4 regions of the Halomonas sp. MES3-P3E genome follow, and region 4 is predicted to be linked to each of the others. Evidence: predicted binding sites of a transcription regulator. Region 4 holds the regulator's gene; each other region holds the start of a gene.
The links. Region 4 encodes FNR, which switches genes on or off when oxygen is low (the NO sensors DNR and NnrR bind a similar motif). Its sites were predicted from a motif close to TTGATNTANATCAA; they were not measured.
Positions count from the first base shown of each region.

Region 1: the regulator FNR is predicted to act here: its motif matches at 1,550-1,563, upstream of cyoA (ubiquinol oxidase subunit II).
Region 2: the regulator FNR is predicted to act here: its motif matches at 1,759-1,772, upstream of CXF87_RS01910 (OmpW/AlkL family protein).
Region 3: the regulator FNR is predicted to act here: its motif matches at 1,811-1,824, upstream of ccoM (cytochrome c oxidase subunit CcoM).

Region 1 is NZ_PJBT01000020.1:47,751-50,870, forward strand. Features, by position in the region: gene CXF87_RS06075 (outer membrane protein OmpK) at 1-411, opposite strand, end outside; gene CXF87_RS06080 (DeoR/GlpR family DNA-binding transcription regulator) at 722-1,489, shown strand; gene cyoA (ubiquinol oxidase subunit II) at 1,841-2,866, shown strand; gene cyoB (cytochrome o ubiquinol oxidase subunit I) at 2,870-3,120, shown strand, end outside.
Region 2 is NZ_PJBT01000005.1:20,374-23,493, reverse strand. Features, by position in the region: gene CXF87_RS01920 (DUF3549 family protein) at 1-308, opposite strand, end outside; gene CXF87_RS01915 (YqcC family protein) at 621-953, shown strand; gene CXF87_RS01910 (OmpW/AlkL family protein) at 1,047-1,670, opposite strand; gene putP (sodium/proline symporter PutP) at 1,940-3,120, opposite strand, start outside.
Region 3 is NZ_PJBT01000007.1:37,320-40,439, reverse strand. Features, by position in the region: gene CXF87_RS02525 (AmpG family muropeptide MFS transporter) at 1-1,114, opposite strand, end outside; gene CXF87_RS02520 (FKBP-type peptidyl-prolyl cis-trans isomerase) at 1,212-1,730, shown strand; gene ccoM (cytochrome c oxidase subunit CcoM) at 1,851-2,006, shown strand; gene CXF87_RS02515 (hypothetical protein) at 2,228-2,728, shown strand; gene CXF87_RS02510 (GGDEF domain-containing protein) at 2,725-3,120, shown strand, end outside.
Region 4 is NZ_PJBT01000187.1:126,880-129,999, reverse strand. Features, by position in the region: partial or broken gene ttcA (tRNA 2-thiocytidine(32) synthetase TtcA) at 122-829, shown strand; gene fnr (fumarate/nitrate reduction transcriptional regulator Fnr) at 822-1,568, opposite strand; gene hemN (oxygen-independent coproporphyrinogen III oxidase) at 1,672-3,111, opposite strand.

The DNA.
Region 1 (3,120 bases), on a different contig from region 4:
GTAAAGGTGAGCGTAAATAGACAGCGGGCTGTCGCCCAGGTAAATGTGCGAGGTTATTTTACCCGCGGTGCGGAAGTTGTCTTTGCCACCACTGGATTCATCGAATTGATCGTTGGTGGGGTTCTCGAAATCAAAGAAACCGTAGAATTCGCCCCAGCTAAAGCCAGCGCCGCCTTCAATTTCGAGAAACATAAAGTCGCTTTTCGCCGCGTTAGGGGCGGTGCGTGCTTCGGTGCCGTTCGACCAATCGAGATAGTTGACCGAGACATTGGCAAACGACCACAGCCGGTCAAGCGGATGGGGCTGAGCGTCATCTGCCAATGCTGGAGTGACGAGGGCGGTACTTGTCAGTAAGGCGCCAGCACTAAGGGTGACAAGCGATGAAGAGCGAGTGTGTTTTCGAGCAGTCATGTAAGCCTCAACGGGGGTTGTCGCGGAGCCATTTGAGTGTGGCTATCCGTGGTTATAGTCGTGCGGGCTGGCGTGAATGTTAAAATTATAACATTTAGTGTTATTTTTCTAACGTTGATTTGCAAGTGTTGTCACATCAACGCTATTTAAATGTCATATAACTACCGTAAGCATCACGAATAGCGTTAATGGTCGTTGTCGCAGTGGAAATTCCGTCGCTGCTCGCTCAGCATAGAAAGAAATAAGAGGCAACATGAAGGCTTATGTTGCGCTAATCACAACAAGAGGGGTTGTTAAGGAGATGCCCACCATGAATGGCCGCAGCGCTCAGCGCCTTGCCAAACTTCAGGAAGCGCTAGCCAGTGGCGGCACTCTTCATCTGCGCGATGCTGCAGAGCTTTGTGATGTATCGGAGATGACCATCCGGCGCGATCTCACCACCCAGCCTACTGCGATGAGCCTGCTGGGCGGGCACTTGGTAATGGCGAATTACCCCGGGGTCACACCGATATATGACTTAACCGAGCAGCAGGCTAGCCACTATCAGGCGAAGTATCGGCTCTGTCAGCGAGTACTCGCCTTTATTGAAGAGGGCGATACACTGTTTATTGACTGTGGCTCGACGCTGATTCCGTTGCTGAGTCAGTTAAGTCATTTCCGTGAACTAACGGTGGTGACCTATGCGCTCAACGTCGCCAATGCCGTTGCCGCCTTGCCTAACGTACGCCTTGTACTACTGGGCGGGCTGTTTTATGCCGCTTCACAATCATTTGGCAGCGACAATATGGCCGCCGCCATCGAGCGATTGGGTATCAACAAAGCGTTGATTTCCGCGGCGGGGGTGGACTTGGAGCGAGGCGTAAGCTGCTTCCACTTTCACGAAGTCGCGCCTAAACAAGCCGCCATTGCCACCGCTATGCAGCGCTTGCTGGTAGTGGATGCCAGCAAGTTTGGCGTGGTGCGACCGGCTTATTTCGCAGCCCTAGACGATTTTGATGTGGTGGTTACTGACGAAGAGGGCGCGCCGCAACTGCTAGAGGGGCATGGCCGCGAGGTGCCAGTGGTAACCGTTGCGTAGAAATGTTTCGCTTCTCTATAGCCGTCAATAGCTTGGGTGCGGCAATGCGCCACTTCTTTCGTGATCTCGATCAATAGAAAATACTTTCGTCTTACCTGCTGTCGCTTTTAAAGCCCTGCTGTCGCTTTTAAAGCATAGGCGAGCAAGACCCGCCGCTATTCCTACGTGGCGGCGCATATTTTTCCCGGAACAGTGACGCTCAACGCACCACGCACAGGTTTGTGAGGATGCTCCCACGAGCATGTTTTGGGAAGAGTATGGGGTAATAGTTAGCCTGCTATTTATCATGACCGCAGGGCTGGCTAGTGTGTTTTAAACCCTAACTTTTAACACCTTGGACGAGATCACACCATGCAACGACGCTCACTATGGCGCAGGCGAGGCACGTTAGTGCTCCTTGCGCTGTGCCTGTTTCTAGCAGGCTGTAGTTCAGCGCTATTAGACCCCAAAGGGCAGGTTGGCGCAGAGCAGCGGACGCTGATTCTGACCGCTTTTGGCCTGATGTTGATTGTAGTTATTCCCGTTATTGTGATGACGCTGCTGTTCGGCTGGCGCTATCGGCGTAGTAATAGCGGGGCTAAGTACCTTCCCGATTGGGCGCACTCCAACGCGATTGAAGCGGTGATCTGGATCGTGCCTTGCGCGATTATCGCGGTGCTGGCGCTGTTGACCTATAAAACGTCCCACAGCCTGGATCCCCACAAACCGCTGGAAAGCGACGTGGAGCCGATCGAAATTCAGGCCGTATCGCTGGACTGGAAATGGCTGTTTATCTATCCCGAGCAGGGCGTGGCCAGCGTTAATGAAGTGGCCTTTCCCGTCGATACCCCCGTGCGCTTCCGTGTTAGCTCAGGTTCGGTAATGAATGCTTTCTTCATTCCCCATCTTGGCAGCCAAATCTACGCCATGGCGGGCATGGATAACGATGTCCATCTGATTGCCGATGAAAAGGGCAGCTATCCAGGTCGCTCTACCAACTACAGTGGCGCGGGCTTCTCGGGCATGACGTTTGAAGCCAAAGTGACGACCCCCGGCGAGTTTGATGACTGGGTTGAAACCGTGCGCGGTGCCTCTGAAACGCTGACCTACCCAGAAGGCTACGAAGCCCTGGCGGAGCCTAGCGAATCGCACCCAGTGGAGTACTTCTCGGCTATTTCACCAGCGCTATACGAAAGCATTTTGAAAAGCTTTCACACCGGCGGTGAACACGAGATGGGCGGCGATCATCAGTTGAGCAGCGACCATGCTGATTCTTCTGATGGCGATAACGCACCTAACACCCATCAAGCGGCCGACTCTGGCCACGACACCAACAACCATGCTAGTCAGGATCATGCCATGCGCAGCCATCCCACTAGCGTTGAAGCAGGGGGTTAAGCCGTGTTTGGAAAACTCAGTTTAGAGTCAATTCCCTACCACGAACCGATCATTATGGTCGTCGCGGCCTTCATGGCCATTGGGGGGATCGCGCTGTTAGGCGCGTTAACGTATTACCGTAAATGGAGCTGGCTGTGGAACGAGTGGTTTACCTCCGTTGACCACAAAAAGCTCGGCATTATGTACTTCATCGTTGCTCTGGTCATGCTACTGCGTGGCTTCTCGGATGCGATTATGATGCGAACCCAGCAGGC
Region 2 (3,120 bases), on a different contig from region 4:
GAAACAGCTCGACCTAATGTTTCCAGCAGACGATTTAAAAACGCATCACGCTGAGCTGGGGCAAGTATCCCCTGTTCATCGAGTGGCAGAGCTAAAAACCAAATGGCAGGTTCGGGCATATCCCCCAAACGGAATAGAATGGCTAAACGTGCTTGGCCTTGCCAAGGTTCTGGCCACGCCAGTTCGCCACGCTCAAAGGCGGCGAGGGACTCCCGTGGGCAGGCGACCACATGGCGGCCCATATGGTAAAGGGAAACCTCTGCGCCGCTGCGGGTAAAAAACTCATCAAGGGTTTGAATCGGTTGCATGACATCCTTCCGCGTTGCAAGCCTGCACTCTACCTTGATGATGGGTCACTGTCAGCCGCAGAGGCGGATAAATACCGACCAATGGGGATGCCTTACATGACAGTGTGGTTAAAAAGTAAACAACTGTGCGAAAGCCCCATGAGAGCAAGCGCTGCGACACCTTTCCATAGTTTATCCACAGGCTCGTGCAGGTTTTCTGTGAGTTTATGGATCACTCTTCACAAGTGGCCACGATTGGCAAGCAGCCAGCCAAATGGGGATAATGGTAATAAGATACGATTTTCATTTTACGAGGTAGTTACAAACGACGTTATGAGTACTTTTCAACCGCTACAGACAGCACTCCTAGAACTTGAAGCCGCGATGAAAGCCGCCGATCTATGGCGTATGCCGACACCTGACGCTGATGCATTCGCCAGCCAGCAGCCGTTTTGCATTGATACAATGTCGCTGCCTCAATGGGTGCGCTTTGTATTCATTGCTCGCTTAAACGCCTTGATTGAGGCCCGTGCCGCCATGCCAGCCAAGTGTGAGGTGGCCCCCGCTGTAGCCGCTTATTTACAGCAAGAGAAAACACCTGCCCATCATCAACTGCTTGTTGTACGCGCGGTAGAAAAAGTCGACCAGTTAGTTACTGAAAGCTGAACGGTATTTAAAGATTGAAGCGATTTAACAGACAAAGCCTGCCGCAAGGCAGGCTTTGTAAATTACATCTGTCATAACGCTTTTGAAGGCGGCTTAGAAGCGGTAGCTGAGGCCAGCCATTACCACTACTGGGTCGATCTCAACAGTGCCCGCCTCTGCGCCGCCCACTTTGGCATCGGAATCGATATCGATGTACCACGCCGCAGCATTTAACGCCCAATGTTCATCAATCAGCAGATCGACACCTACTTGACCCGCTGCGCCCCAGGAGTCGTCAAGCTCCAATGACGCGCCGATATCGGTTTTTTCGTCTGAAAAACGGGTGTAGTTAATACCTGCGCCTACATAAGGCTGAACACGGGCCTCGGTACCCCCTAACGGGTAGTACTGTAGTGTGAGGGTAGGTGGCAAGTGCTTGGTAGAGCCATCGGTCACGCCTTCCACCTGCAGGTCGTGTTTGAAGGGTAGTGCGGCCAGCAGCTCGACGCCCATCTTGTCATGGAAGCGATAGCCTAGCGTGAAGGCAAAATTCGTCTCCGCATCGACATTAACATCGGCGCCTAATATCTCACCGTTATTGCTTGTCGGGTCCACTTTCGCAACACCCACGCGGGTAAAAAAGTCACCCGCGCCATAGGCGAATACCTGGCTGCTGGTCATCAAAGCCGCAGCGGCAATACTGGAAACGAGTAGGGTGGAAAGGGCGGCTTTACGCATGAGTTGACTCCTAGTGGCATTGCTAAGCGACTATGGATAAGCCGCTTCATGATGTTTAAGAGTCTAATAAAGAGGTGGTCACTGGTTATTGATCTAGGGCAAGGGTTGGCTGCCTTAACGCCAGATTCGTTATTCAAAACATGAACGGCAGGCATAAAAAGGCCACCCGAAGGTGGCCCGTTCACATACAGCGCAGAGGGGCTGTAATGTAGCGACCTTCCTGTTGTCGATATATCTGACACGCAAAGGTCGCATGAACAACTTATTGGTTAGCGAGTGATGTGCTGATATTCACCCGCATCGGCCGTCATACTGCTCACTACCAGGATGGCAATAAAGGAAGCGATGAAGCCGGGAATGATCTCATACACGCCGGGACCTCCCATAAACTCACCGTTCCAGCCCAATGCAATCCAGATCATGACGGTAGCGGCACCCACTACCATGCCAGCGATAGCGCCAGCACCGTTCGTGCGTGACCACATCAGCGACAAGATAATCAGCGGACCAAACGCGGCACCAAAGCCTGCCCAGGCATTACTGACTAGCCCAAGCACCTGTGAATCCGGGTCTGACGCGATAACGGCCGCCACCAAGCCAACCAGTACGACACTGATCCGGCCTACGCCCACACACTCTTTATCGGTCGCTTCTTTACGAAAGAACAGGCGATAGAAGTCCTCAGTCAGTGATGAAGAGGCCACCAGCAGTTGGCTGGAAATGGTACTCATGACCGCCGCCAGCAGAGCAGCATAGAGGAAGCCAGTGATCAGCGGATGGAACAGCAGCTCGGCTAGGATAATAAAGATCGTTTCCGGATCTTCTACGTCCATGCCATTACGGACCGCGTAGGCACGGCCAAACACGCCCAGAGAGACTGCGCCAATCAGCGAGATGGCCATCCAGCTCATGCCGATATTGCGGGCAATAGGTACATCCTTCAGCGTTCGGATAGCCATGAAGCGCACGATGATATGTGGTTGGCCGAAATAACCCAGGCCCCAGGTAACGGCAGAGAGCCAGCCGATAAAGGTCAATCCTTCTGTCCATGAAAGTAGCGTGGGATCGACCTCATTGAGTGTCTGTGACGCTTGGGTGAAACCACCGCCACCTTCGCCAAACAGGACCACCGCCGGCATGATCACCAAGGCCAGCATCATGATGCAGCCTTGCACGAAGTCCGTCATGCTCACGGCCAGGAAACCGCCGACCACGGTATAGACCAGTACCACACCCAGCGTAATGATGATGCCCGTAGCGTAATCGCTCAGGCCACCAATGTTGATGACGCCAGCAAAGGCGCTTTCGAACAGCTTACCGCCTGCCACTAAGCCTGACGCCGTGTATACCGCGAAAAAGATAACGATGACGATGGCGGAGACCGTTCTCAGCGACATTGATCGAGTGGGGAACCGGTTGGCCAAGAAGGCTGGAATCGTAATCGCATTGC
Region 3 (3,120 bases), on a different contig from region 4:
TGGCCAACCCGTTGGCGAGGTTGTCGCCGATAATCGTGACGACCAACATAGGTAGTTGATTACCCACCACCGCAAGCGCCGCAAACAGCAGGTTGGTCACCATGACCAACCCCGCCCCGAAGATAAGCAGCGGGCCGATGCCGTAACGCACCACCAGCAGTCCGCCTAAAATCCCGCCAGTAATGCTCATCGCGATACCAAATATATTGGTCACGTTAGCAATTTCCGCTAGCGAAAAGCCCAAATCGATATAGAGCGGATTGGCCATAGAGGCCATGGCCAAATCGCTGATTCTAAACACTGCAATAAACACCAAAATCCATAGCGCTTTTACCCCATAGCGGCTAAAAAAGTCGGTAAAGGGGCAGACTAACGCGCCAATGCTCCAGGCGCCCATACGGCGTAAAAATTTGGGTTTGCCGCGGCTGGCGCGAATGAATGCACGTACCTTGGGTTCGTGAATAAGCTGAATGGAAAGTGATGCGCGTTTGGGTTCCGGGCGCAGCAATACGGTCAGCACGCCAATGCTCATCAGTGCCGCCATGCTGAGATAGGCAACATCCCAAGACGTAGACGCCGCGATATACAGCGCCCCAGCGCCAGCAGCAAGCAGGCCCCCGCGATAGCCAATAATATACGTCGAGGCCATGGCTGCCTGGACGTTGTCATCCGCGGATTCGATTCGGTAGGCGTCGATGGCAATATCTTGCGTTGCTGAGCCAAAGGCAACCAGCAGCGCAAAGACGGCCACCCAGCCGAGATTGCCGACCGGGCTCAAACCGGCGAGTCCCACCAGTCCGGCGGCAATCATGCTTTGTGCTAACAGCATCCAGCCGCGGCGCTGGCCGAAGGCGCGAGTCAGTAGCGGCAGTGCCAGCCGGTCAACCACCGGTGCCCAGAAAAACTTGATCGAGTAGAGCATGCCGATCCAGGCAAAAAAGCCGATCGCCGCAACTTCCACGCCATCGCTGCGTAGCCAGGCGGAGAGCGTCGAGAACACCAACAGAAAGGGTAGGCCTGCGGAAAACCCCAGAAACAGCATGGTGATAACGGGCGCACGACAATAAATCGCCAGCGCAGCAAGCCAACTGCGCTGGGGGGTGGGGCTTAACATTAAGCGCTACTCCTGGAAAGACGTTAGCAATGACCAAGTGATAAACTGACGCAGTGTTCGATTACAAAGCCGACAGCTTACCGGAGAGGAGTTTTCCATGTCGATTACGGCGCATCAGGTAGTTACCTTGCACTATGTTCTTAGCGACGTGCTCAACGATGGCAGCAAGCAGGTATTGGATGACTCCCAGGCGCGCAATAAGCCGCTGGAGTATCTTCACGGCCACGACAATATTGTGCCGGGGCTTGAAAGTGCCCTAGCGGGCCAAGCGGTGGGCGCCGTGCTAAGCGTTCAACTGATGCCTGCCGATGCCTACGGAGTGCGAAACGAGGCGTTGATCCAGGAGGTCAGCCTTGCCTCCTTTGGCAATGCGGAATTGACCCCCGGCAGCCGTTTTCAAACCGAAGGCGAAGCCGGCCCGCAAATCGTCACCGTGCTGGAAGTGGAGGGCGACCGTGTCACTGTGGATACCAACCACCCGCTTGCCGGGCGCACGCTTAACTATCAGGTAACGATTCTGGACGTACGCGACGCCACCCGCGCAGAGCTTGCCAAAGGTCACCCGTTACCGCCGGGCACTGAGCACAGCAAAGTTGAAGACCGTAAAGTTCTATAGCGTGGTTGCGCTGCTATGAACGCCCAAAAATTGACTAGTATCAATTTCCTGTTCAACCGCTTACTCCCGCCACTCGCAACTTGACCTAGGTCAGCATTCTCCCACCGATGAGTGACTAGTATGAACGCATACATCACGGCGGGAGGATTCACCATGTATTGGGATGACACAGTTGTTTTCGGTTTGGTCACCGTCGCTTTGGTTATCGCTTTTATGGTGGGTTGGGTCGGCTTCGTGATTCGCGATCATCTGCGTAAGGATGAGCGCAAAAAATAGCCGACCTGCCTTGCGTCAACGTTGTCAGGGGAGGGGGTTTACTAGCGTAGTGAGCCTCTTGTTGCCAGCCCACAGTGGGCTGGCTTTTTTATGTTTCATATTCCATATTCCATATTTCATATTCATCGTGAGTTGAAATTATATGGCCTGCGTTGAAAAGCAAAGCTAGGCGGGCTCTGGTAAAGTTCGTTGAAAGGATTAACACATCAGGAAGCTTTGCCATGAACGCAGTTGTCTTACAACGCAGCCCATGGGTTCGTGCACGTGGTCTATTAGCGTGCGTGTTAATTAGCACTAGCACCTTATTGCCCGCGTCTGCCTTTGCACAAGCATTGGATATTATCAATGGCGATGTCACCCAGAAGATCGCTTTAAGTGATTTACACGCTATATCTGATACCACTTTTACACTTTACGACCCTTACCAGGGGCGCGATGTAGAAATGCAGGGCGTAGCGTTTCAAGATTTTTTGATTGATCAGTTTGGTGAAGTACCGCCAGCGCTGCACTTCACCGCCTGGGATGACTACGAAGTGACCCTTGAAGGGTGGGACGACCCCACCTGGTATTTAATTACCTCAGAAGATGGTGCCCCGTTAACCATTCGTACACGAGGTCCCGTGCGGCTGGTAGAGCGAGACTATAGTGGCCGCGATGTCGCGAACCTGCGGGATTTCAATGACTGGATCTGGATGATTCGTAGCATAGAGGCGAAGTGGTGATATCCAAAGCCAAGCCTGCGGTGGCGCCATCCATTCAACCACGCCCTTTAGCTCGCCAGCCTCGCTATGTCACATGGCTGTCGCTGAGCGTGATGAGCTTTTTGGCGCTGATGGTGCTGATTGTTTATGAGTCGCGCTGGGTTTACCCAGAAATACAGGCCTATTTTAGCCAGACGGGCAATTTGACCGGTCAGCAACTGGCCACCCGTTCGCGGGTTTACTTACAAAATGCCCAATCCGAGCTGCTAGCCGACCAGCCTGAGCAGGAAGCTTTCGCTGCGGCTATCACCGACATTGAGCTCTCTTACGGCTTATCCGATATGCATGTTTATCGGCATCAGTATGAGTGCACGGAGCCAAGCCTGAGAATTTTAAACCGTGTATTAGCACGG
Region 4 (3,120 bases):
AAAAATGAATTTTTTGTATGGCTTGTGTTTGTTTTCTTTAGAAGAAAGAAAATTAAGTGACTGTATTGTAATGCTTTACTCACTCACTCACTCTTCCTCTTTTAAAAAATTTGGCATATAAGGAAAAGACAGCTATACGATGCTGGAGATTTTGCGCAATTTGCAGCGCAATGCGCCGGTCAATTTCTCACTGGTGGCGGTCAATCTGGATCAAAAACAGCCCGGTTTTCCCGAGCACGTGCTGCCTGCGTATCTGGATAAGCAGGGCGTGGAATATCACATTGTCGAGCGTGATACTTATTCGGTGGTGAAAGAAAAAACGCCAGAAGGTAAAACGACTTGTGCGCTCTGTTCACGCCTGCGCCGCGGTTCGCTGTACGGGTTTGCTGAAGAGATTGGCGCCAATAAAATCGCCCTGGGCCACCACCGCGAAGATATCCTTGAAACGCTGTTTCTCAATATGTTCTTTGGCGGCAACTTAAAAGCGATGCCGCCTAAGCTGCTTTCTGATGATGGTAAAAATATCGTCATTCGGCCGCTGGCTTACTGCAAAGAGGCGGATATTGCCGAGTTTTCACGGATGATGGAATTTCCGATTATTCCCTGCAATCTATGCGGTTCGCAGCCCAATATGCAGCGCCAGGTCGTCAAAGAGATGCTCGCTGAGTGGGACAAAAAATTCCCCGGCCGTCTGGAAAGCATGTTTAAGGCGGTAACTAATATTGCGCCTTCCCAGCTGGCGGATCGCAGCCTGTTTGATTTTGAAGGGCTAGAAGCCAAACAGGCAGAGCTATTGGCCGGGCGCATTCAGGCATTTAACGTCAGTTAACCGTTTGCTGCTCCTCTTCGGCGAGGGTGATTAAGCGCTGCATATCAAGAATATTGACCTCTCGCCCGGACACCGCCACTACGCTCTGCTGCTGAAAGCGGCTTAAAATACGGCTGACGGTTTCCACCGCTAAACCCAAATAGTTGCCGATATCGGCCCTGGGCATGGAAAGGCGGAAACTGTAGGGCGAGTAGCCACGGCGACGAAAACGATCCGAAAGTGTTATTAAAAAGCTCGCTAGCCGCTGGTCGGCAGTTTTACGTGACAGCAGGCGCATCATGCGCCGGTCATCGCGTAACTCTTTGCTCATGCTGCGATACAGTTGGCCACGCAGTTCGGGCAACTCCTCTGAGAGTGAGTCCAAGCGATCAAAGGGAATCTCGCAAACGGTGGTCGTTTCCAGGGCAATTACACTTCCTGGGTAGTGCTCCTCATCAATCCCGTCCAACCCCACTAGTTCGCTCGGGAGGTAGAAATTGGTCAGTTGTTCGCTGCCGTTTCCCTCTGATGTGACTTGTTTCAAACTGCCCGAACGTACCGCATAAACGCTGGTAAAAGTATCGCCTTGGCGAAATAGTGGCTCGCCTTTTTTCAGCGGTGCGCGACGACGAATAATGGCATCGAACTGGCCCATATCGTCTATCTCAAGGGCAAGTGGCAAGCATAGTGAGCTCAAGCTGCAGGTTTGGCAGCGAGCTTCATGGAGTAGCGAGCGTCGGCGGCTCATGGGTTCCAACATGCATAACTCCTTGAGTAGCGTCGTGAGTGGCAGGTAATCATTACGCCGTGCTGAGGTAGGCTTCTCTTAGTATGGAAGCTTCATTTCGTTAGCGATAGCTTGTTTACACAATCTTTGAGTAGTGCTTGCCTGATTGCTGCGGCAGGTGAGCATCAAACGCCATGGCTAAGTGACGAATCAGCAGCCGTCCCATGGGCGTCGCGCTAAGCTGGTCGCCGCTGCGCGTCAGCAGGCCATCTCGCTCGGCGCCCTGTAAGTGCTCAAGCGCTTGCGCAAAGTAACGCGGGGCATCAATGTTCCAGCGTTGACCGATGGCGGCCAGATCAATGCGCATATCACACATTAGTCGCTCAATAACGTCCCGGCGGATCAGGTCATCGTCACTTAAGCGCAGCCCACGTACGGTTGCCAATTGGCCTTGATCCAGCGCTGCTTCATAGCGGGCCAGATCGCTAGGGTTCTGTGCATAGACGTCATCGACGCGAGAAATCGCCGACACGCCAAGCCCGATTAAGTCGCACTGGGCGTGACTGGAGTAGCCTTGAAAGTTGCGCTGGAGCGAGCCTTCGCGCTGGGCGATCGCCAAGCTGTCATCAGGACGAGCAAAGTGATCCATGCCGATGTGCACATAACCGGCCGCGGTGAGCATCTCAATCGTGGTGCGCAGAATCGCCAGCTTCTCTTCGCTGCCCGGCAGGTCATCGATGTTAATCCGCCGCTGGGGGGCAAAGCGCTCGGGCATGTGGGCGTAGTTAAACACAGAAAGCCGTGCGGGATTTAACTCGATCACTTGGCGCAGGGTGTCTGCAAAGCTTTTTTCAGTCTGAAAGGGTAAGCCGTATATTAAATCGAGATTGAGCGAACGAAAGCCCAGCCGGTGTGCTTCATCCATCAGCGTCTCGGTGAGTACCCGTGGCTGAATACGGTTAATGGCTTTCTGCACCAGCGGGCTTAAGTCCTGCACGCCTAAACTGATGCGATTGAAACCGAGCGACTGCAGGTGGCGCAGCGTAAATACGTCCGCTTCGCGAGGGTCGATTTCAATCGCGTAATCGCGATCAGACGCGGACGAGAGACCAAAGCGCGCGTCCAGGCGATCAATCAAGTCGCCCATCTGGTTCAAGTTAAGAAACGTCGGTGTTCCGCCACCCCAGTGCAACTGCTTCACCGGTCGTGTGGTATCCAGGTGGCGAGCGGTCAGCACCATTTCACGGTCAAGCCGGGATAGGTACGGCTCGGCCAGGGCGGTGTTCTTGGTGGCGATTTTATTACACGCGCAGTAAAAGCAAATTTTGCGGCAGAAGGGGATATGCACATACAGCGAAAGAGGACGTTGGCTGGCATTGCTGCGCTCTAACGCCTGAGTCAAATCGCTCGGGGTAAATTGGTCGTGAAACGACAACGCCGTGGGGTAGGACGTATAGCGCGGGCCGCTGGTGTCGTAACGGCGCAGCAAGGCTTCATCCCATTTTTTCTGCTCCGGTGCTGCCCCGGCCATGGTTGAAGTCATCGTAGAAGAAGCCGCGAGGGCATGAACGGGCATGAAGTGACG